DNA from 4 places in the Mesorhizobium sp. M8A.F.Ca.ET.208.01.1.1 genome. Region 1 is predicted to be linked to each of the others. Evidence: riboswitches for the same ligand, from Rfam matches in the RefSeq annotation. Region 1 holds a riboswitch; each other region holds the start of a gene.
The links. Region 1 has a riboswitch for cobalamin ahead of EN851_RS24030 (aromatic ring-hydroxylating dioxygenase subunit alpha). Riboswitches for the same ligand answer to the same signal wherever they lie in the genome.
Positions count from the first base shown of each region.

Region 2: linked by a shared signal. The riboswitch ahead of EN851_RS01585 (DUF1636 family protein) and the one ahead of EN851_RS24030 (aromatic ring-hydroxylating dioxygenase subunit alpha) in region 1 are both predicted to bind cobalamin.
Region 3: linked by a shared signal. The riboswitch ahead of bluB (5,6-dimethylbenzimidazole synthase) and the one ahead of EN851_RS24030 (aromatic ring-hydroxylating dioxygenase subunit alpha) in region 1 are both predicted to bind cobalamin.
Region 4: linked by a shared signal. The riboswitch ahead of EN851_RS08770 (DUF1636 family protein) and the one ahead of EN851_RS24030 (aromatic ring-hydroxylating dioxygenase subunit alpha) in region 1 are both predicted to bind cobalamin.

Region 1 is NZ_SRUT01000006.1:12,742-17,690, forward strand. Features, by position in the region: gene ugpC (sn-glycerol-3-phosphate ABC transporter ATP-binding protein UgpC) at 1-603, shown strand, start outside; gene EN851_RS24015 (DUF680 domain-containing protein) at 683-931, opposite strand; gene EN851_RS24020 (DUF680 domain-containing protein) at 996-1,202, opposite strand; gene EN851_RS24025 (DUF680 domain-containing protein) at 1,276-1,476, opposite strand; cobalamin riboswitch at 1,970-2,172, shown strand; gene EN851_RS24030 (aromatic ring-hydroxylating dioxygenase subunit alpha) at 2,287-3,534, shown strand; gene EN851_RS24035 (hybrid-cluster NAD(P)-dependent oxidoreductase) at 3,612-4,712, shown strand; gene EN851_RS24040 (PqqD family protein) at 4,853-4,949, shown strand, end outside.
Region 2 is NZ_SRUT01000001.1:322,581-327,529, reverse strand. Features, by position in the region: gene EN851_RS01595 (NADH-quinone oxidoreductase subunit A) at 1-87, opposite strand, end outside; gene EN851_RS01590 (winged helix-turn-helix domain-containing protein) at 420-1,619, shown strand; cobalamin riboswitch at 1,649-1,855, shown strand; gene EN851_RS01585 (DUF1636 family protein) at 1,893-2,327, shown strand; gene cobW (cobalamin biosynthesis protein CobW) at 2,324-3,376, shown strand; gene EN851_RS01575 (cobaltochelatase subunit CobN) at 3,395-4,949, shown strand, end outside.
Region 3 is NZ_SRUT01000003.1:503,752-508,700, reverse strand. Features, by position in the region: gene EN851_RS19160 (DUF2277 domain-containing protein) at 1-213, opposite strand, end outside; gene EN851_RS19155 (exodeoxyribonuclease VII small subunit) at 306-557, opposite strand; gene EN851_RS19150 (histone deacetylase family protein) at 561-1,487, opposite strand; cobalamin riboswitch at 1,662-1,844, shown strand; partial or broken gene bluB (5,6-dimethylbenzimidazole synthase) at 1,944-2,522, shown strand; gene EN851_RS19140 (hypothetical protein) at 2,690-3,673, opposite strand; gene EN851_RS19135 (TetR/AcrR family transcriptional regulator) at 3,761-4,369, opposite strand; gene EN851_RS19130 (MFS transporter) at 4,489-4,949, shown strand, end outside.
Region 4 is NZ_SRUT01000001.1:1,706,557-1,711,505, forward strand. Features, by position in the region: gene EN851_RS08755 (iron ABC transporter permease) at 1-216, opposite strand, end outside; gene EN851_RS08760 (ABC transporter substrate-binding protein) at 216-1,163, opposite strand; gene EN851_RS08765 (ABC transporter ATP-binding protein) at 1,210-1,998, opposite strand; gene EN851_RS08770 (DUF1636 family protein) at 1,995-2,408, opposite strand; cobalamin riboswitch at 2,498-2,707, opposite strand; gene EN851_RS08775 (AraC family transcriptional regulator) at 2,916-3,749, shown strand; gene EN851_RS08780 (helix-turn-helix domain-containing GNAT family N-acetyltransferase) at 3,758-4,693, opposite strand; gene EN851_RS08785 (DSD1 family PLP-dependent enzyme) at 4,864-4,949, opposite strand, start outside.

The DNA.
Region 1 (4,949 bases):
GCCACGCGTATCGAGATCGCCAAGCTCAAGGAATCGATGCCCAACACGACCATGATCTATGTCACGCACGACCAGGTCGAGGCGATGACGCTGGCCGACCGCATCGTGGTGCTAAAGGATGGCCACATCGAGCAGGTCGGCACGCCCATGGAGCTCTACAAGAACCCCGGCAACCTATTCGTCGCCCAGTTCATCGGCTCGCCGGCCATGAACGTCCTGCCGGCCACGGTCGACAAGACGGGCAATCCGACCATCATCAGCCATGTCGGCGGCCGCAAGGCGACGGTGCCGATCGCGACGCCTGCTTCGGCAAAGGGAGCGGCGGTCAGCTTCGGCGTGCGGCCGGAAGATCTCGCGATCGCCAGTGGTGCGGACTATCTGTTCGAGGGGACGGTCGATTATGTCGAGCAACTCGGCGAGGTTCAGTTGGTCTATATCGACATCGGCCGTGCCGACCTGCCGCTGGTGACCAAGCTGCCGGGCAATGTCGAGATCAAGCGCGGCTCGACGCTACAGTTGACCGCCAATGCCGGCGACCTTCATATCTTCGATGCGGATGGACGGTCGTTCGCGCTGCACGAAGCGGAAGCAAAAGCCGCCTGAGGCCAGCCATGTCTCGACAACGCAAAAAGAGAGCAGCGGGCTGGCCCGCCGCTCTCTTTTTATACATCACGACGGCTGGTTAGTTGTTGCCGAAGAGATTGCGGTCTGCGCCGTGAGGGGCGGACTTCTGCACGTCGCCGGACGAGTTGAGCAGCTTGTAGATGGGTGAGTCGCTGTTGCGGACCGAACCCGTATGCGACGTATCGACATTGACGGTCGACGATGCAGTGGGCTGATTGGCGCCATTGGAGCCATAGTTGTCACTGCCGGCGAAAGTGCTGCCGGAGAGGGCCAGAACGGCGGCGGCAGCAATGAGGATCTTGTTCATTTCCAATACTCCTAACGTCTTGAATTCCACGAGTGGCGAGCGAGCCCGCCACTCGCAACAGGCGTCAACGGCCGAAGAGGTTGCGATCGCTACCCGGCCGGGCAGGCGCCTCGGTGGCCGGAGCCGACTTGCCGATCGATGCGGTGTTCGCGTTGTCGGTCGACGTGACAGCCGCCTGGTTGGCACCGCTCGAACCGTAGTTGTCGCTGCCGGCAAAGGCGCTGCCGGAGAGGGCCAGGACGGCGGCGGCGGCAATGAGGATCTTGTTCATTTTAGGTACTCCTGAATTTGTGGCATCCACCCCGCGCGGCAGGGTCGCCCCGCCGCAAGCCGGGGATCGGCTGTTAGTTGTTGCCGAAGAGATTGTGGTCGGCGCCCTGGGCAGGCGTCTGAGCAGCCGGCTCCGACTTGCTGGTCGAAGCGGTGTACGAGCTGTCGACAGTGGCAGCGGGGGTGGCGGCGTTCGAACCGTAATGGTCGCTACCAGCGAAGGCGCTGCCGGAAATGGCCAGAAGGGCGGCGGCAGTGAGAACAATCTTTTTCATTTTGGGTACTCCAGTATTTTTCCGTCCGTCTAGCGGCGTGTCTTGGGATTAAAATCGCGTCGTTCGGACCGCCCCGATGTGGGAGAGCACCTCTGCTGTTTCCAATCACGAAGTTGTTCAGCGTGGACCATGACCCTACCACTTGAAATTGTGCCAGTGATTTCCACATCTGTTATTTTCTGTCGTTATATCAATCAGTTAGCTAAAAATGGCACCCCGATCACCAACTGTATCGGAGGCTCGGCGTTCACACCGTCCTGCACGCACCGTCAACAGAAACGAACCGTTCGGTTCGATTTTAGAATCTGCTAATAGTCACTTTTCGAAACTGTTAACCTTTTCGCCCCCGGCAAAGGGGTCGAAAAACGGTGCCGGCGCGCCTGGCGACAGAAGGCAATTTGATGATGCGACCCCTGTCACGACGTTCCAGCATGCGTGTCGCGCCGCATGGATGCGATGTCGCTTTCATGCCGATGTCGCAAACCCTGCCGTGATTAGATCAGGCATCTCAGGTGCCGCTGCGTGACGACGGAGCGGAGAATTGGGAAGCCGGTCAGATTCCGGCGCTGCCCCCGCAACGGTGGTGGAGTTCAAGTCGCAACGGGAGACCACTGGGCGTAAGCCTGGGAAGGTGTCGCGATGGTCCGTAAGGACGACTCCAGAGCCCGGAAACCAGCCCGAGATGGCTAGAACTCGACTGATCGCGGTGGGCGGTCAAGAGGCGGATGGTGTTTGTCCGGCTTTGCGCCGATCTGCGTCCAGTCCTTCCTCAATCACCACCAGTTCAGTCCTTGAAAATGAGGACAGGACATGGACGCGCGCAACGACATGCTGAGGCTCTTGAACAGCCGCAGACAAGGCTTTTCGCTGGAACAGCCTTTTTACACCGACCCGGACTACTTCAAGCTCGACATGGAGCTGATCTGGTATCGCGACTGGCTGTTCATCGGCCATGATTGCGAATTGCCCAAGCCGGGCAGCTTCATCACCGTGCAGGTCGGCGACTATCCTATCGTGCTGGTGCGCGATCAGCAGGGCAAGATCAACGCCTTCCACAATTCCTGCCGCCATCGCGGCAGCCGCGTCTGCAACAGCGACAAGGGCATGGCCGCCAAACTGGTCTGTCCCTATCACCAGTGGACCTATGAGCTGGACGGGCGCCTGCTGTTCGCCCGCCAGATGGCCGAGGGGTTCGACAAGAGCCAGTTCGGGCTGAAGCCGGTCGCCTGCGAAAGCGTCGCCGGCTATGTCTTCATCTGCCTGGCCAAGGAGCCGGCCGACTTCGCGCCGATGCGGGCGATGATCGAGCCCTATCTCAAGCCGCACCGGCTGAGCGAGGCCAAGATCGCCTTCGAGAGCACGATCATCGAGAAGGGCAATTGGAAGCTGGTCTGGGAAAACAACCGCGAATGCTATCATTGCGCGGGCAATCATCCCGAACTGTGCAAGACCTTCCCGGAAGCACCGACCGTGACCGGCGTGCAAGGCGCCGACAGCGATCCGGAGATGCTGGCGCACTGGGCGAAGTGCGAAGCTGTTGGCCTGCCCAGCAAATTCCGCATCGACCCGGCCGGGCAATACCGCGCCACCCGCGCGCCGCTGCTGCGCGACGCCCAGAGCTACACGATGACCGGCAAGCGGGCGGTGAGGAAGGACCTGTCCGACAGCGTTTCGGCCGACCGCATCGGCACGCTGATGCACTATCACTACCCGACGACCTGGAACCACATCCTCGTGGATCATGCCGTCACCTTCCGCGTGCTGCCGGTCAGCGCCACCGAAACGGCGGTGACGACGAAGTGGTTGGTGCACAAGGACGCCGTCGAGGGTGTCGACTACGATCTCGCCGAACTCACCCATGTCTGGACCGAGACCAACGACCAGGATCGCCGCATCGTCGAGGAGAACGCTTTCGGTATCCTGTCGCCGGCCTATGAACCCGGCCCGTATTCGGAGCTGCATGAAGGCGGCGTCATCCAGTTCGTCGACTGGTATGCCCGCTTCATCGGTCCGCGCCTGGCCGAAGGCGGGCGGCCGGCGCTGCGCAGCGTCGCCTAGCGCATGTCACCCAAAAGTGTGCAGCGGTTTTGGGATCACGACATCCGCAAAATGAAAGGTATGCAGGGATGAATGCGATGACCGACCTTGGCCTCTATCGCCATCTCGACCAGATGGCGCCCTGGAACGACAGGCTGCAGGTGCTGGAAGTGACCGGTGTCAGCGACGAGGCGCCCGACGTCAAGACCTTCACCTTCCGGTCCGACAACCAGACCTGGTTCCGCTACAAGCCGGGCCAGTTCGTGACGCTGGAACTGCCGACGCCGGATGGGCCGCTGATGCGCACCTACACGCTGTCGTCGTCGCCGTCGCGGCCGTTCTCGATCGCGGTGACGGTGAAGGCGCAGGCGGGCAGCATCGGCACACGCTGGATGTTCGATCACCTGGCGCCCGGCTCGCACGTCAAGGCCTATGGACCGGGCGGCGACTTTTCACTGCACAGCCATCCGGCGGCGAAATATCTGTTCGTCTCGGCCGGCTCCGGCGTGACGCCGATGATGTCGATGCTGCGCTGGCTGAACGACTGTGCGCCATGGACCGATGTCGGTTTCGTCAACTGCGCGCGGCGCCCGGAAGAAATCATCTTCCGCAAGGAACTCGAACTGCTCGGCGGCCATATGCCTGGCCTGTCGCTCGGCTTCATGATCGAGGAGCGGTCGAGCCGCGAGGGCTGGTACGGCCATATGGGCCGCATCGACGCCATCCGGCTGCCGCTCCTGGCACCCGATTTCCGCGAACGCGAAATCTTCTGCTGTGGGCCCGATCCCTTCATGCGCGCCGTGCGCGGCATGCTCGAAGCCGCCGGCTTCGACATGGCAAAGTACCATCAGGAAAGCTTTGCCGCGCCGACCGTGGACGAAGTCCCGGCACCGTTTGCCGCGCCGGCTGAAGACGGCGCGGCAATTTCCGTCGAAGCCGCGACGCCGATCCGCTTCGCGCTTTCGGATGTCGACGCCGACTGCGTCGCCGGCCAGACCGTGCTGCAGACCGCGCGCGCCTCGGGCGTGCGGATACCGGCGGCCTGCGAATTCGGCCTGTGCGGAACTTGCAAGGTGAAGAAAGTCTCCGGCAGCGTCGAGATGAGCCACAATGGCGGCATCCTCGATCATGAGATCGACGACGGCTTCATCCTGGCCTGTTGTTCCAAGCCATTGTCGGCGCTGGAAATCGAGGCTTGATCCGCCCGTCCTTCGACTGATCCCGGAAATGTCGGCGCCTTGCCGGCAAAGGTTACCTTGCCAAGGAACGACCGAAAGTCTACAGGCGTTGTCGGTGGAAGCGGTCCTGCTGGCGGGCAGGGATGTAAAGCGGGGCAACAATGAAGCATGAATCCCATGCCTATGCGGTTGCGAGCCGGGATATCGTTTTCGAATCCTTCGATGGCGAGGCCGTGGTGCTCAACCTTGCCAATGGCA
Region 2 (4,949 bases), on a different contig from region 1:
CGGCGCGACCAGCAGCGCCAGGCCGACCACCAGCGCCACGCCGATGAACAGGACGATGGGCAGGTACGAACTGAGGAGTGCGTTCATGCAGCGGCTTTCCGTTGGCGCCAATCCACGTTGATTACAGCAGCGGACCTTAATGCGGAAGCGTGACAGTTTAACCGCTGAACCGTTTTAAGGAGCCTATGCTGCAACGCGGCGAGGGTTAGCGCAGCACTTCCAGCGAAGCAAGTCAAACCTTGTTCAAAACAACGAGCTGGACGGCATTCCGGGAGAAACTGGTCTCATAGGCTCCTGTTTGATTTCCTTCTCTTTTTACTCCACTTTTCTCTCCTGACAGGGTTGCCGCCAAAACCCTGCTAGCATGGGCTGGAATCACCCATCACACCTTTGTCAAAGCACCTCAGAGTGACGCCTGCATGAAGGAAAAGATCTCGCTTGCCGCCGCCCGGCGCATCGCGCTCGCAGCCCAGGGGTTTCTCGATCCCCGCCCCGCCGGCACACCCGACCGCCGCCATTTCGCCCGCGTCCTGTCCCGCACCGGCCTGCTGCAGATCGATTCCGTCAGTGCGGTGGTGCGTGCCCACTATATGCCGCTCTATTCGCGTCTGGGTCCCTATCCCGTCGCCTTGCTCGACAACGCCGCCGTGACGCGCAAGCGCACGGTGTTCGAATATTGGGCACACGAGGCCTCATTCCTGCCGGTCGAGACGTACCCGCTGATGCGCTGGCGCATGCAGCGCGCCGAGCAAGGCGATGAAATGTATCTGGGGCTGGCCAAATGGGGCCGTGAGCACGCTGCCTATATAGAAGAGATCTACCGCCAGGTCGTCGATCGTGGCCCGATCGCCGCTTCGGCGCTGGAAGGCCAGAAAGGCTCCGGCGGCTGGTGGGGTTGGAGCCACGCCAAGCACGCCTTCGAATGGCTGTTCTGGGCCGGCCGCATCACCACGGCGCACCGGCGCGGTTTCGAGCGCTTCTATGACCTGCCCGAGCGGGTGCTGCCGCAAGCGATCCTCGACCTGCCGGTACCGGCGGCCGAGGATGCACATCGCGAATTGCTGCGCATTTCCGCCCGCGCCCACGGCATCGCCACATCAGGCGACCTGCGCGACTATTTCCGGCTCTCCCCCGCCGACATGAAAGGCCGGCTCGAGGAACTGGTCGAACTCGGCGAGTTGTTGCCGGTCCGTGTCGAGGGGTGGGACAAGCCAGCTTACCTTCATAGGGATGCGCGTTTGCCACGCAAGATCGAGGCCCGCGCCCTGCTGGCGCCGTTCGATCCCGTCGTCTTCGAGCGCTCGCGCTCGGAGCGGCTGTTCGATTTTCACTATCGCATCGAAATCTACACCCCGGCCGAGAAGCGCCAATACGGCTACTATGTCCTGCCCTTCCTGCTTGGCGACAGGATCGTGGCGCGCGTCGACCTCAAAGCCGACCGGCCGGCCAGTGTCCTGCGCGTCCATGCCGCCTATGCCGAGCCCGGCGCGCCGCCTGAAACCGCCGCTGAACTTTTCGAGGAATTGAAGCAGATGCAGGGCTGGCTTGGGCTTGAACGCATCGAAGTGACGCCTGCCGGCGACCTCGGCCCGGCGCTGTCCGACATCGCGGTGTCGTAAGCTCGCGTTGACACCGCTGCCCGCAAGAGCCTAAATCCGATCCAGACGGTCTCCTCTCGGCAAAGGGAGGAGCCAAGAGGGAATGCGGTGCGGGCCGAAAAGCCCAAATCCGCGGCTGTCCCCGCAACTGTAAGCGAAGAGCCAAGGCCGAAAGCCACTGGGATTGTCCCGGGAAGGCGGCTACCCAAGGCGATGACCCGCGAGCCAGGAGACCTGCCGTCTGGAATGCAAGAATCCGATCGCCCGGCGGGTTTTCCGGGCAAGGAGCCTGATTTGGATCGCGACAGCAGTTTCTCGGCTGAAACAACGGACATTTCGTCCGGCGGGGATGATTCCCTGGCCGGCATCACTGTCATCGTCTGCGCCTCCTGTCGCGACGAGACCGGTTCCGACGCCCATCCCCGGGCCGGCGAACTTCTGGCTGAAGATACCCGCCAAGCCGCCTCGGGCGAGCAAATTCGCATCCGCACGGTCGAATGCCTCGGCAATTGCAAGCGCAGGCTGAGCGCCGCGATCCTGCGCGACGGATGCTGGAGCTATGTGTTCGGCGACCTGACCACAACCAGCGGCGCCGATCTCGTCGCCGGCGCGAAACTCTTCGCCACCTCGACCGACGGCCTCATTCCCTGGCGCGGCCGGCCCGATAGCCTCAAGCGCGGCCTCGTTGCCCGCATCCCTCCTCTCGACATGCTGAAGGACTTGATATGACCGCTCCAAATTCGGCCGGCAATCTCTCCCGCGTTCCCTGCACCGTCGTTACCGGCTTCCTCGGCGCCGGCAAGACGACGCTGGTCCGCCATCTCCTGGAAAATGCCGGCGGCAAGCGGATTGCCATCATCGTCAACGAATTCGGCGATATCGGCATCGACGGCGAAATCCTCAAGGGCTGCGGTATCGACACCTGCCCCGAGGAAAACATCGTCGAACTGGCCAATGGCTGCATCTGCTGCACCGTCGCCGACGATTTCGTGCCAGCGCTCGACCAGATCCTGTCGCTGACGCCGAAGGTCGACCACATCCTGATCGAAACCTCCGGTCTCGCCCTCCCCAAACCTTTGGTCCAGGCGTTCCAGTGGCCGACGGTGAAAAGCCGCGTCACCGTCGATGGCGTCATCGCCGTGGTCGACGGTCCCGCACTTGCGGAAGGCCGCGTCGCCAACGACATGGAAGCCCTGCAGGCGCAACGCGCCGGGGATGAAAGCCTCGACCATGACGATCCGGTCGAAGAGGTGTTCGAGGACCAGATCGCCTGCGCCGACCTGATCATCCTGTCGAAGAGCGACCTGATGGACGCCGAGGGCTCGGCCCGCGCCAACGCCATCGTCAACGAACACTCCGCCCGCGCGGTGAAGATCGTGCCGACGTCGCATGGCAAGGTCGATCCCTCGGTGCTGCTCGGGCTTGGTCTTGCCGTCGAGGACGACATCGAGAACCGCAAGTCCCATCACGACGGCGCATTCGACCACGAGCATGACGACTTCGACACATTCATCGTCGACATTCCCTCGATCGCCAATCCCGACGATCTGGCAAAACGTGTCGCAGAGGCCGCCGAACAGGAAAACGTGCTGCGTGTAAAAGGCTTCGTCGAGGTCGGCGGCAAGCCGATGCGGCTCCTGCTGCAGGCCGTCGGCCCACGCGTCAATCATTACTATGACCGTGCCTGGAGCGCCGAGGACGACCGCCGCTCGCGCCTGGTCGTCATTGGTCTCAAGGGGCTGAACCGTCCGGCGATCGAACGTATCCTCGCCGGCTGATTTCAGACACGGACCGCGATGCACATCCTCACCACGACCTCCGCTTCGCTTGACGACCTCGCCGAGCCTGTCGATCTCAGGCAGACGCCGGCGGATATCGTGGCCTTGTCCTTCACCGACAGCGATCTCGCCGGACTGGCGGCGGCGTGGAAGGCGGACGCCGACCGCCTGCCCTCCATGCGGCTTGCGGCACTGCGCGACCTGCGCCATCCCATGTCCGTCGACCTCTGGATCGACAGCGTCGCCCGCCATGCCAAGGTCATCCTGGTGCGCATCCTCGGCGGCAACGACTGGTGGCGCTATGGCTGCGACCAGCTGGCGGTGATTGCCCGTGAGCGCGGCATCAAACTGGCGCTGCTTCCGGGTGAAAGCCATGACGAGGATCTCAGGCTGATCGAAGCCTCGACGCTGCCACGCGCCGAACTCGACGGCCTGCTTGGCTATTTCCGAGAGGGCGGCCCGGCCAATATGAGCGCGCTGGTTCGGAGGCTGGCAGGCCTGGCTGGACAGGATACGTCCGTCGCCAGTCCGGTCAGCGTGCCGAAGGCCGGTTACTATCAGTCTGGATTGGGGGTCGCGGAGGAGCCGGACCTTTCAGATGTCGGCGCTCCCATCGTCCCTATCCTCTTCTACCGCTCGATGCTGCTCGCGGCCGACGTTGCCCCGATCGATGCGCTGGCCGAGGCCTTGCGCTCCCAGGGACTGGCAGCGGTCCCGATCTTCGTTTCCAGCCTTAAGGATCCTGTGTCCCTGGCGTTCGTCGAAAATGCCATCGCATCGCTGAAACCTGCCGCCATCATCACCGCGACCGCCTTCGCTTCGGGCGCCGAACCCGGCGTCGAAACCCTGTTCGACCGCGCCGGCGTACCCGTCTTCCAGGTCATCGTCGCCACCACGCGCCGCGATGTCTGGGAAAACAACCAGCGCGGCCTGGCGCCGGCCGACCTTGCCATGCATGTCGTGCTGCCCGAACTCGACGGCCGCATCCTTGCAGGCGCCATTTCCTTCAAGGGCGAGAGCGATGTCGATCCGGCGCTTGGCCACCGTGCGCTGGCCAACCGGCCGGAACCGGATCGTGTGACGCAGGTGGCTAAGCGCGTTGCGGCCTTCATCCGCCTGCGGGAGACATCGCGCGCAGAGCGCAAACTGGCGATCCTGATTCCCGATTATCCCAGCGCTCCTGGCCGCACCGGATATGCGGTCGGGCTGGATGTGCCGTCCAGTGTGCTGGCGATGCTGCACGACTTGAGCGAACAGGGCTATGCCGTTGAGGGGATTCCGCAAACACCGCGCGCGTTGCTGGATCTGCTGGAGCACGGCAATGATCGATTGGGGCTCGACGACTATGGTGCCTTTTCTATTGAGCTTCCGACATCGGCAATTGCCGCGGTAGACGCCGCGTGGGGCAGAGCAGATCAGGAGACAGGTTTGCGCGAGGCGCCCCCCTCTGTCCTGCCGGACATCTCCCCCACACGGGGGGAGATTGTGCCCGCATCTCCGCTTTCGCCAATCTCGAAGGTTAAAGAACGGGCGCCGAAGTTGCCAATCTCCCCCCTCGTGGGGGAGATGTCCG
Region 3 (4,949 bases), on a different contig from region 1:
ATTGCGCGGATGCTGGTGGGTTTCGAGGGAATCAAGCAATTCGCGTGCGGATGCCGCGATGGCTTCGACCGCATGATCGAACGCATGCTGGTTCTGTTTCGACGGCCGCGTCGTTCCGCTCAGCTTGCGGACAAACTGGAGTGCCGCGTCGCGGACTTCGTCATTGGTTGCCGGCGGATCAAAATTGAACAGGGTCTTGATGTTTCTGCACATCGTTTCCAAACCTCCTCTGGTCCGTTTCAATCGGGACGAACTGTATCCTCAATCATGATCGTGTCCAAAAATCGGTAAGGCTGCTCGGAGCCTTAGTCCGCGTCGAGCGGCTCGGTTCCAACCGGCTTGCCATCGCGCGACAGCCTGATCTTCTCGACCTTGTCTTCGGCTGCCTTCAGCAACCGGTCGCAATGCGCCTTCAGCGCCTCGCCACGCTCGTAGATCCGGATCGACTGGTCGAGCGGCACGTCGCCACGCTCGAGATCATCGACGATCTTCTCCAGCGCGTCGAGTGCCTGTTCGAAGCTCATCGCCTTGACGTCTTCATTGATCTCACCGCTCATCATTCATCCTTTCATCAGTCGCCCGACATGGGCGGCGACCGAAAATGCCAATCCCTGCAGATCGTAGCCACCCTCGAGTAGGCTGACGAGCCGGTTGCCGCCGTGGCGTGCGGCGCGCTGCATCAACTGGCCGGTCGCCCAGTCGAAATCGTCCTCGGTCAGATTGATCTCGGCCAGCGGGTCGCGGTGGTGCGCGTCGAAGCCGGCCGAAATGATGATCAGGTCGGGGGCGAAATTGTCGAGCGATGGCAGCACGCGCGACAGGAAGGCATCGCGAAACACCTCGCTGCCGGTCTGTGGCGCCAGCGGCGCGTTGACGATGTTGCCGGCACCGGTCTCGTTCTTCGCCCCGGTGCCTGGGTACAACGGCATCTGGTGCGTCGAGCAATAGAGCACCGACGGATCGTCCCAGAAAATATCCTGCGTGCCGTTGCCGTGATGCACGTCCCAGTCGACGACGGCGACACGCTCGGCGCCGTGCCTCTTCTGCGCGTAGCGGGCAGCGATCGCCGCCGTGTTGAAGAAGCAGAAGCCCATTGCGGTGGTCTTTTCGGCATGGTGGCCGGGCGGACGGGCGGCGACGAAGACATTGTCGGCGCGGCCCGCAAAGACGTCGTCGACGGCGGCGTTGGCGGCGCCGATCGCCGTGATCGCGGCCTGCCAGCTCTTCGGGCTGGCGGTGGTGTCGGCGTCGATGTGGGCAATGCCTTCGTGGGGGATGGCGGCGCGGACACGCGCGACGAAATCGGCGGGATGCGCATAGAGGATCGTCGCCTCGTCGCCTTGCGGTGCCTCGACGCGGTCGAGCGCGGCAAAAGCTTCGTCGTCGAGCACGCGCTCGATGGCGCGCAGGCGGTCGGGCCGCTCGGGGTGACCCGGCGGGGTGATGTGTTCGAGAAAGACGGGGTGCGTGTAGAGACGGGTAGCCATCTCCCCTATCTAGTGCCCCGGCGCCGTAATGGCCATGCATGGCGGCTTGATCGCTGGGGAAAATCACGCCTGCGTTGGCGTCGCTGCGGGGATTGGCGACGCCGGGGCTTCGGCGTAAGGTGACCGACACTGCCTGGTGCCTGCCGGTCTGTTTGTTTTAGCCGCATTCTGCGACGCCAAATGATTTCACTTGGCTGCAAATGCTCCGGCGGGAGAATCGGGAACACGGTTGAATTCCGTGGCGTGCCCAACGCTGTAAGGGGGACCGCGCCGGTAAATGCCACTGTCGATGACGGGAAGGCACCGGACGCGGGTTGATCCCGAGCCAGAAGACCGGCCTGGCAGGCATCGTCATCCGCATGGTCAGGCGGATGACATCAGAGCGATGTGGGTCCTCTTGGACGCGCAAAGTTCGCTCTGAGAATTTGAACTGCTGCAATCGCAAGGGGACAAGCGATGCCGGAAGCCATGACCGCTCCAATGGGCGATGGATTTGATCAGATAGCGCGTGACGCGGTTTATCGCGCCATGTTCACGCGGCGCGATGTCCGCAGCCATTTTACATCGGAGGCGATCGACGATGCAGTGCTGGCGCGGCTGCTGCTTGCCGCCCACCACGCGCCATCGGTCGGCTTCATGCAACCCTGGAATTTCATCGTCATCCGCGATGCCGCGCGACGGGCGAAGGTGCGCGACCTGTTCCTTGCCGCGCGCGAGCAAGAACTGCCGGCAATCGAGGCAGACCGGCAGGCGCTCTACCGCAACCTCAAGCTCGAAGGCATTTGCGAAAGCGCATTCAACATCTGTATCACCTGCGACCGCGAGCGCTCGAAAGGCTCGCCGCTGGGGCGCTGGCACAACCCGGAAATGGATCTCTACAGCACGGTCTGCGCGGTGCAGAATTTCTGGCTGGCCGCGCGCGCTGAAGGCATTGGCGTCGGCTGGGTCAGCATCATCGAGGCGCAAGCGCTGAACAGCCTGCTGTCTATCCCCGATCACGTGACGCCGATCGCCTATCTCTGCGTCGGTCGTGTCTCGGAGTTCGCGCCGAAACCGGACCTCGAAACGCATGGCTGGGGCCGACGCCTGCCGCTGCCCGACCTGATCATGAGCGAGACGTTTTGCGGCCAGGGTGAGGCACCGCTCAAATCGGCGGTGGCGCGCCTCGACACCGTCGCAGGTGCGCCCGCCAGCCCCGCCGATCAGCGCGTCGCGCCGGCCATGTCCCAGCGCGAGCCGCCGAAGGTGGAGAGCGCCTTGTCCTTGAGTTCCCGGAACTTCGACGAGGCTTCGGCCAGCCTGGCGTCCCAGGCGGCATCGGGCACCTGGCCCTCGATGGTCTTGAAATAGACCTGCATCAGGCAGGCAATGGCGAATGGCTCGATGAAGGCCGCCTTGAAAGCCCAGGCAAAGACGATGGCGAGCACGAAAGCCCAGCCGGCGAGTTGCCCGGGCATGACATAAAGAATGGCGGCTGCCGGAGCCAGCATCAGCAGGAAAATCACGAAAGACACGCCCCACATGATGACCGCCAGCCAGACGGCGTTCTTGACCATGGTCTTGCCGTTCTGGGCGTAGAGCACCACGCCTTGCCGCGCCGTCTCGAAGGGCGAGGACGAATTGATGCGGATATTGTAACCGAGAATGATCTCGTCGACATAGGTCAGCGACAGGCGGATCACCGTGTTGAGGAACGAGACCAGGCCGCTCAGGCCCGGAATGGGCAGGAAGGCCGCGATGCCGCCCAGCAGGCCGGTGATGGCGCGGATGGCGCCCTTGACCAACTGGTCGACGACGAAAAGGATGTTCGCCTCGGCAAAGCGCTCGGTCACAACCTCTTTCGCGTAGGCGATCTGGTTCTGGCCGTCGGGAACGTCATGTCCGTCGATCAGATGCACCATGACGGCGATATGGCCTGCCTTGACGACGTAGAGGATGTATTCGCGCAGCCAATAGACAGCGATCGAGACGACGCCGAATCCGACCACGCCGCCCCAAAGGGCAAAGGACAACGGTCCGTCGGGATCGGTGGAGATATGGCCGACGCCATAGCCGACCGAGGCACCGGTGCCGGTGGCCATGATGTAGGCCAGTGTGATGCCGAAATAGACGATCATGCGAAAGACAATGAAAGGCCAGGTCCGCATCATGATGGACACCGACCTGCCGATATCGAAATCCCACATGCCCCGAATCCCCCAGAGGTGGCTGTGGAGGATGCGCCCAAACCGGCTATTGTCAATTGCGGGCGGTGGCGGAAGCGCCACGGCGGCTCAGTTTGGCCGTGCTTCCGGTTTCTCGAGCAGGCCTTCGAGCAATTGCTTGAACGCGGCCACAACCTTCCTCGACGTCGCTTCGGGATCGTTCGAGTTGGCGATCCGCTGTGCGGCCTGACTGCTCGCACCGTTGATCAACCGCGCCGCCGTTTCGGGATCGACGCCCGGCACCACCATCCCCTCCTGTTGCAGCGCCGTCAGATGATCGGTCATTGAACCGACGCAGGCATTGGCATTCGACCATTGCGCCGGATCGCCCAGCACGGCCGGGCCATCCCGGAACATGATGCGCTGGATTTCCGGCTCCAGCGCCATTTCGATGTAGGTCGTGCATTCGTCGACGAAATGCTGCCAGCGGGTCGGCGCCCTCGACGCGACCTCATTCACCCGGGCGGCCATTTCCGCGTCGATCTCGGCGATAACCGCCTGCAGCAGCCCCTTCTTGTCGCCGAAATGATGATAGAGGGCACCGCGTGTCAGCCCGGCCGACGCGGTGAAATCGTCCATCGACGCTTCGGCGTAGCCAATGGTGCCGAAAGCCTGGCGGGCCGCCGTGATCAGCTTGGCTCGCGTCTCGGCAATCATCTCCTTGCGGGGTTTGTGCATGGTTCTGGACCTATTCACATACGCCTCGTATGCCAATTGACATACGCTACGTATGAACTATCTGACATTCATACGCATCGTATGTAATTGTCGCTTCATCCTTTGTCGAGGAACCCGCCATGCAAAACCCCTATTCGGAAATCTTTCGCGCCCCCGGAGCCAAAGGCTTTGCGGCCGCCGGCTTCCTGGCGCGCCTGCCGATCGCCATGGCACCGATCGGCATCGTGGCGATGCTGTCTCAGACGCGTGGCGAATACTGGCTGGCCGGCGCGGTCTCGGCGACTTTTGCGCTGGGCAACGCTTTCGTGGCGCCGCAAATATCAAGGCTGGTGGACCGTCTGGGCCAGACACGCATCGTGGTCCCCACCACCATCATCACCGTGATCGCCTTCGCGGTTCTCATCGTGGCAGCCAATCAGGATTGGCCGGTCTGGACGCTGTTCGTCTCGGCACTGGCGGCCGCGGCCATGCCGAGCATGCCGGCAATGGTGCGCGCCCGCTGGACCGAGATTTTCAGAGGACGGCCGCAGATGAATACCGCCTTCGCCTTCGAATCGGCGGCGGACGAGCTGGTCTATAT
Region 4 (4,949 bases), on a different contig from region 1:
GACGATCTTGCCGACCGGGCCCGATATCTCAGGCTCGTCCAGTCCGACGGCACGGCCAAGGGCGGCGATGACATCGCTCAGAGGTATCAGCGTCGAGCCATAAGCGATCGACAGCAGCGCGAGAGCGACGAGCGCCACCGCGCCCGCCGTCATGGCCAGCGTGAAGGCCCTGTGCCCTGAAAGCGCGCCGGATTTGTGCTCTCGGGCAAGATCCATCAGAACGCTTCCGGATGCATCGCCCTGGCGATCTGGCCGATGGCTTCGATGTTCGCCGGTCCTGGTGTCAGCTCGGCATAACGAAGCGCCACGAAGCGCTCGTTCCTGACCGCGTCCGTCTCCTTCATCGCCGGGTGCGCCTTCAGGAAATCGAGCAGTTTCCTGTAGCCGCCGCCGTCCTGATAATCGAGCAGGATGAGGAATTGCGGATTGCGCGCCGCCACCGTCTCCCAGTCCGTGTTGCCCCAGCTCGTTTCCAAGTCGGCCATGATATTGTCGCCGCCGGCCGCCGAGATCATGGCGCTGGGGATGGCGAATTTTCCCGCGGTAAACGGCTTGTCCTCGCCGGAATCGTAGAGGAACACGCGTGTTCCCTTCGCGCTGCCGACCTTGGCGCTGATCTCGGCGAGTTGCGCCTTCCAGCCGGCAACAAGCTGTTCCGCTTCTGCCTCCTTGCCGAAGATCTTGCCCAGCTTTTCGACGTCGCCATAGAGCAGGTCCATGGAGGCGACCGGGCGGCTCTTGTCGAGGTGGACGCAGCTTTCGGTCAGTACCAGCGTCTTGATGCCGTGCGGAGCGAGCGTGTCGGGCGTCACGTCGCCGCCGGGCTTCATGCCGTAGTACCAGCCGGCGAAGAAGAAGTCGGGCTCGACGGCGACGAGGTTCTCCAGGGTCGGATATTTCGGCGCCAGTTCGGGAATGGCACCCTGTTCGGCCTTGAATTCGGGGCCGACCTTGTACCATCCACTGATGCCCGTCAGGCCGACGATCGAAGGCTGCAGCTTCAGCGCGAAGGCCATCTCGGCCATGTTGAGATCATGGATGACGGCGCGCTTCGGCGGAGCGTCGAAGGTCAGCGGCTTGCCGCAGCTGTCGACGGTGACGGGGAAGGCGAAGGCCGTCGAGGCCAGCAGCGAGAGGGCGAGCGAGAAGGCAAGGCGTTTCACGGATTTGCTCCTTAGTTGAACTGTGTCGGACGATGAGGGGCGTTGATCAGGATGGCGGCGAGGCGCGGTTCGGAAGGTCGAACACCGTCAGTTCGCGATCCTCGGTGGGATGGCGCAGGCGAAACACGTCGACGCCGAAAATCTCGCGGATCAGCTGTTGCGTCAACGCCTCGTGCGGCGGCGCCAGCGCCTGCAGCCGGGCTTCGTTCATCACCGCGACCCTGGTGGCGAAGGGTGCCACCAGGGTCAGATCGTGCAGCACCGCGATAACGGTCATGCCGAAGCCGGCCACCAGTTCGAGCAGCTGCGCGCGGGCGCGCGGGTCGAGGTGGTTGGTCGGTTCGTCGAGAAAAAGGATCTTGGGCTCCTGCGCGATGGCACGCGCAAGCTGGGCGCGCTGGCGTTCGCCACCAGACAGCGAGCCGATGCTCCGGCCGAGCAACGACAACAGGCCGGTCCGGCGCAGCGCGTCCACCACAATGTCGCGTTCCTCGCTCCGGCCCCTCAGGCCGGCATGCGGGACGCGGCCAAGCTCGACATAGTCGATCACCGCCAAACGCGGATCCGGTTGGTCGCTCTGGCCCACGACGGCGATATGCCGGGCCCGCTCGGCGGGCGAAATCCTGTCCAGGCGCCGCCCGCCAAGCTTCACCTCTCCGAAGCTCGGCCTGAGCATGCCGGACAACATGCGCAGCAACGTGGTCTTGCCGGCGCCGTTGGGGCCAATGATGGCAAGGCGGTCGCCTGATGTCACCGACAGGCTGACCGCATGGACCAGATGCCGGCCATTCGCTATCGCGCCCAGGTCGCACGCATCGAGAAGCGGCGTTGTCATCGACTGCCTTCCGCCAGCTTGCCCGCCCCCGGAATGCGGGCAAGCGTCTTGCCGGCCAGGCGCGGCGGACGTTGTCCGGAATTGCACCAGCCGTCGGCAAGCGAAGCGTAGAGCCGGGCGAATCGCACGAGGTCGGCGGCGTCGGCCTGCGCGTCGATCGACCCGAAGAGATAGGCGGCCTTGCCTGGTGCCTGGAAAGCCACCGTCAGGGGACGCGCGCAACCCGCCATGCAAGCCACGCCCTCGACCGTGAAACCATGCGCCACGTCAGGCTGGGCCGAGAGGCGGGAGCGCAACTCGGCGCACAAACCTTCGCCCGACCTGACGCCGGTCGGCACGTCGCGGCAAAGGGTGCACACGATGATCTGGTGCATCGGGCTGGGCTGAATACGATCGATTGCGCCGTCCAACTTCACGTCACTTTCAAAACTGGCGACGGAAGGATGTTGGTCGACCGGCCGACAAGACCGATGTCCACGTCTCCTCCCGGCACACCCCGTCCGGTCAACTCAGTGATGGCAGGTCTCCTGGCTCACGGGTCTCTGCGCAATCCTGCCTTCCCAGCCTTGCCGGCCAGTGGCGTTCCGGATCTTGCTCGCCGCTTACAGTTGCGGGGGCAGCCGCGGCCTCGACCCAAAAACCGGGTCTCACCGCGTTCCCTTTTCACCCCTCGCCTTTCGGCTCGGGGACCATCACGAGTCGCAGCCTATGCCGCGAGCGAATTCGAGGCAAGGCGATACCTCGTTTTGTTATAACAGAACTCATACGAGAGCAAGCCTGCCGTCGGCATGGGCGCGGACGGACTTTGCGTCCACGCCTGTCAGCGTTGCCGTTTTCGATTTTGCGCCATGCGCAATTTCGATCAAACTGGCCGGGCAACGAGGCGCCAGAGTGAAGACGCCACATGCGAGGAGCACATGAACCCGACCGAGAAAGCGCTATGGTTTGTCGAAAGCCATCTGCCGGAGGCTGTTACGCTCGACGACGTCGCCCACAGCAGCGGCGTGTCGCGCTTTCATGTGACGCGCGCCTTCGGCGCCGCCACCGGCCGTTCCGTCATGGGTTACATGCGCTCGCGCCGGCTGACCGAGGCGGCGCGCAGGCTCGCCGGCGGCGCGCCCGACATACTGTGCGTCGCGCTCGACGCCGGCTACAACTCGCATGAGGCTTTCACCCGTGCCTTCCGCGACCAGTTCGGCACCACGCCGGAACTGGTGCGCGCGCAAGGTTCGACCAAGACACTCGATCTCGTGGAGCCTATCTTGATGGACCATACCCTGCTCACCAGCCTTGAACCACCGCGCTTCGAGACCAGCCGACCCTTCCTCATCGCCGGCTTCGGCGAGCGCTACAGCTGCGAATCGAGCGCCGGCATTCCGATGCAGTGGCAGCGTTTCAGCCCTTATATCGGCAACATCCCCGGCGAAGTCCCAGGCGTTTTCTACGGTGTCTGCCTCAATGGCGACGATGCCGGCAATTTCGACTATGTCGTCGGCGTCGAGGTGTCGGACTTCTCCGACCTGCCGAAGGAATTCTACCGGGTGCATGTGCCGGCGCGGAAATACGCCGTTTTCACGCATCGCGAGCACATCTCGACCATCCGGCGCACGATCAACACGATCTGGAACAGCTGGCTCCCGGCCTCCGGCCATGAAATCGCCGACGCGCCGGAATTCGAGCGCTATGGGCCCGAATTCGATGCCCGCACCGGTAATGGCGGGCTGGAGATCTGGGTGCCGGTCAAGGCATAGAGGCGCCGCTACAGCTCCAGATCCCAGTTCTGGCCAACCAGATCCTTGCCGAAGGAATGGTGAGGCTCTTCCTCGGTCAGCTTGAAACCGGCCGCCTGGTAGAGGTGCCGGGCCGCGGTCAGAATGTCGTTGGTCCACAAAGTCAGCGTCTTGTACCCCCTGGCGCGGGCAAAGCCGATGCATTCCTCGACCAGCCGTTTGCCGATGCCGAGGCCCCGCGCCGACGGTTCGACATAGAGCAGCCGCAGCTTGGCCACCTGATCCGACTTGCGCACGACGAAGACCGAGCCGACGACCTCGCCTTCCCGCTCGGCGATCCAGCCGCGCTCCCATTTCGGATCGAATTTCTTTACGAACTCGCCGAGGATCTCAGCGACCAGCGCCTCATAGGTTTCGTCCCAGCCATAGTCCTGCGCGTAGAGCATGCCCTGGCGGCGCGTGACCCAGCCGATGTCGCCAACCTCTAGCGGCCGCAGGATGTAAGGCACCTTGGGTTCGGGTCTGTCGCCGAGCAGGTCCTGAACGATGCGCATGGCCTTGACCAGCCGATCCTGGTCGACGGGCGCCAGTCGATCGAGCAGCGCTCGCACCTGGTCGTGCGAATCCTGGTTGAGCGGCGCGAAGGCTTCCCTGCCCGCCGGCGTCAGCGCGATCGAGGCGCGGCGCGCGTCCGCTTCGGTGGCTTCGCGCTCGACCAGACCGCGCTCTTCGAATTTTTTGAGCAAACGGCTGACATAGCCGGGGTCGAGGCCGAGATCGCGCACCAGGTCGCTGGCGACGAGCCCGTCGCGATGGGCAAGCTCATAGAGCACCCGCGCCTCGGTAAGCGAAAAGGTGCTTTTCAGCCAGCCTTCGTCGAGCACACCGATCTGGCGGGTGTAGAAGCGGTTGAAGGCGCGCACTGCGTCGATGCGTTCCTTGCCGGGGTGGTCGTGGATCGTCATGGCAGTCCTCCTGTCGTGGACAGGATCAATCATTTAGTTGACTTAGTCAATAAAGTCATTGCAACGAGGCGCTTCACAACTTCGTCATTCTAGGAGAAGGAGCGAAGAGGAGCGCAGCCCCTAGAATCACGACATCGCAAATGCAGGCGCCAATGGCGAACGCCGAAACGTCACCCCATCGGCAGCACCGGCCAGCGGTCGACGATCCTGCCACGGGAAAGCACCGCGATCGGTCCGAGCTGCTGCAGCACGGCTT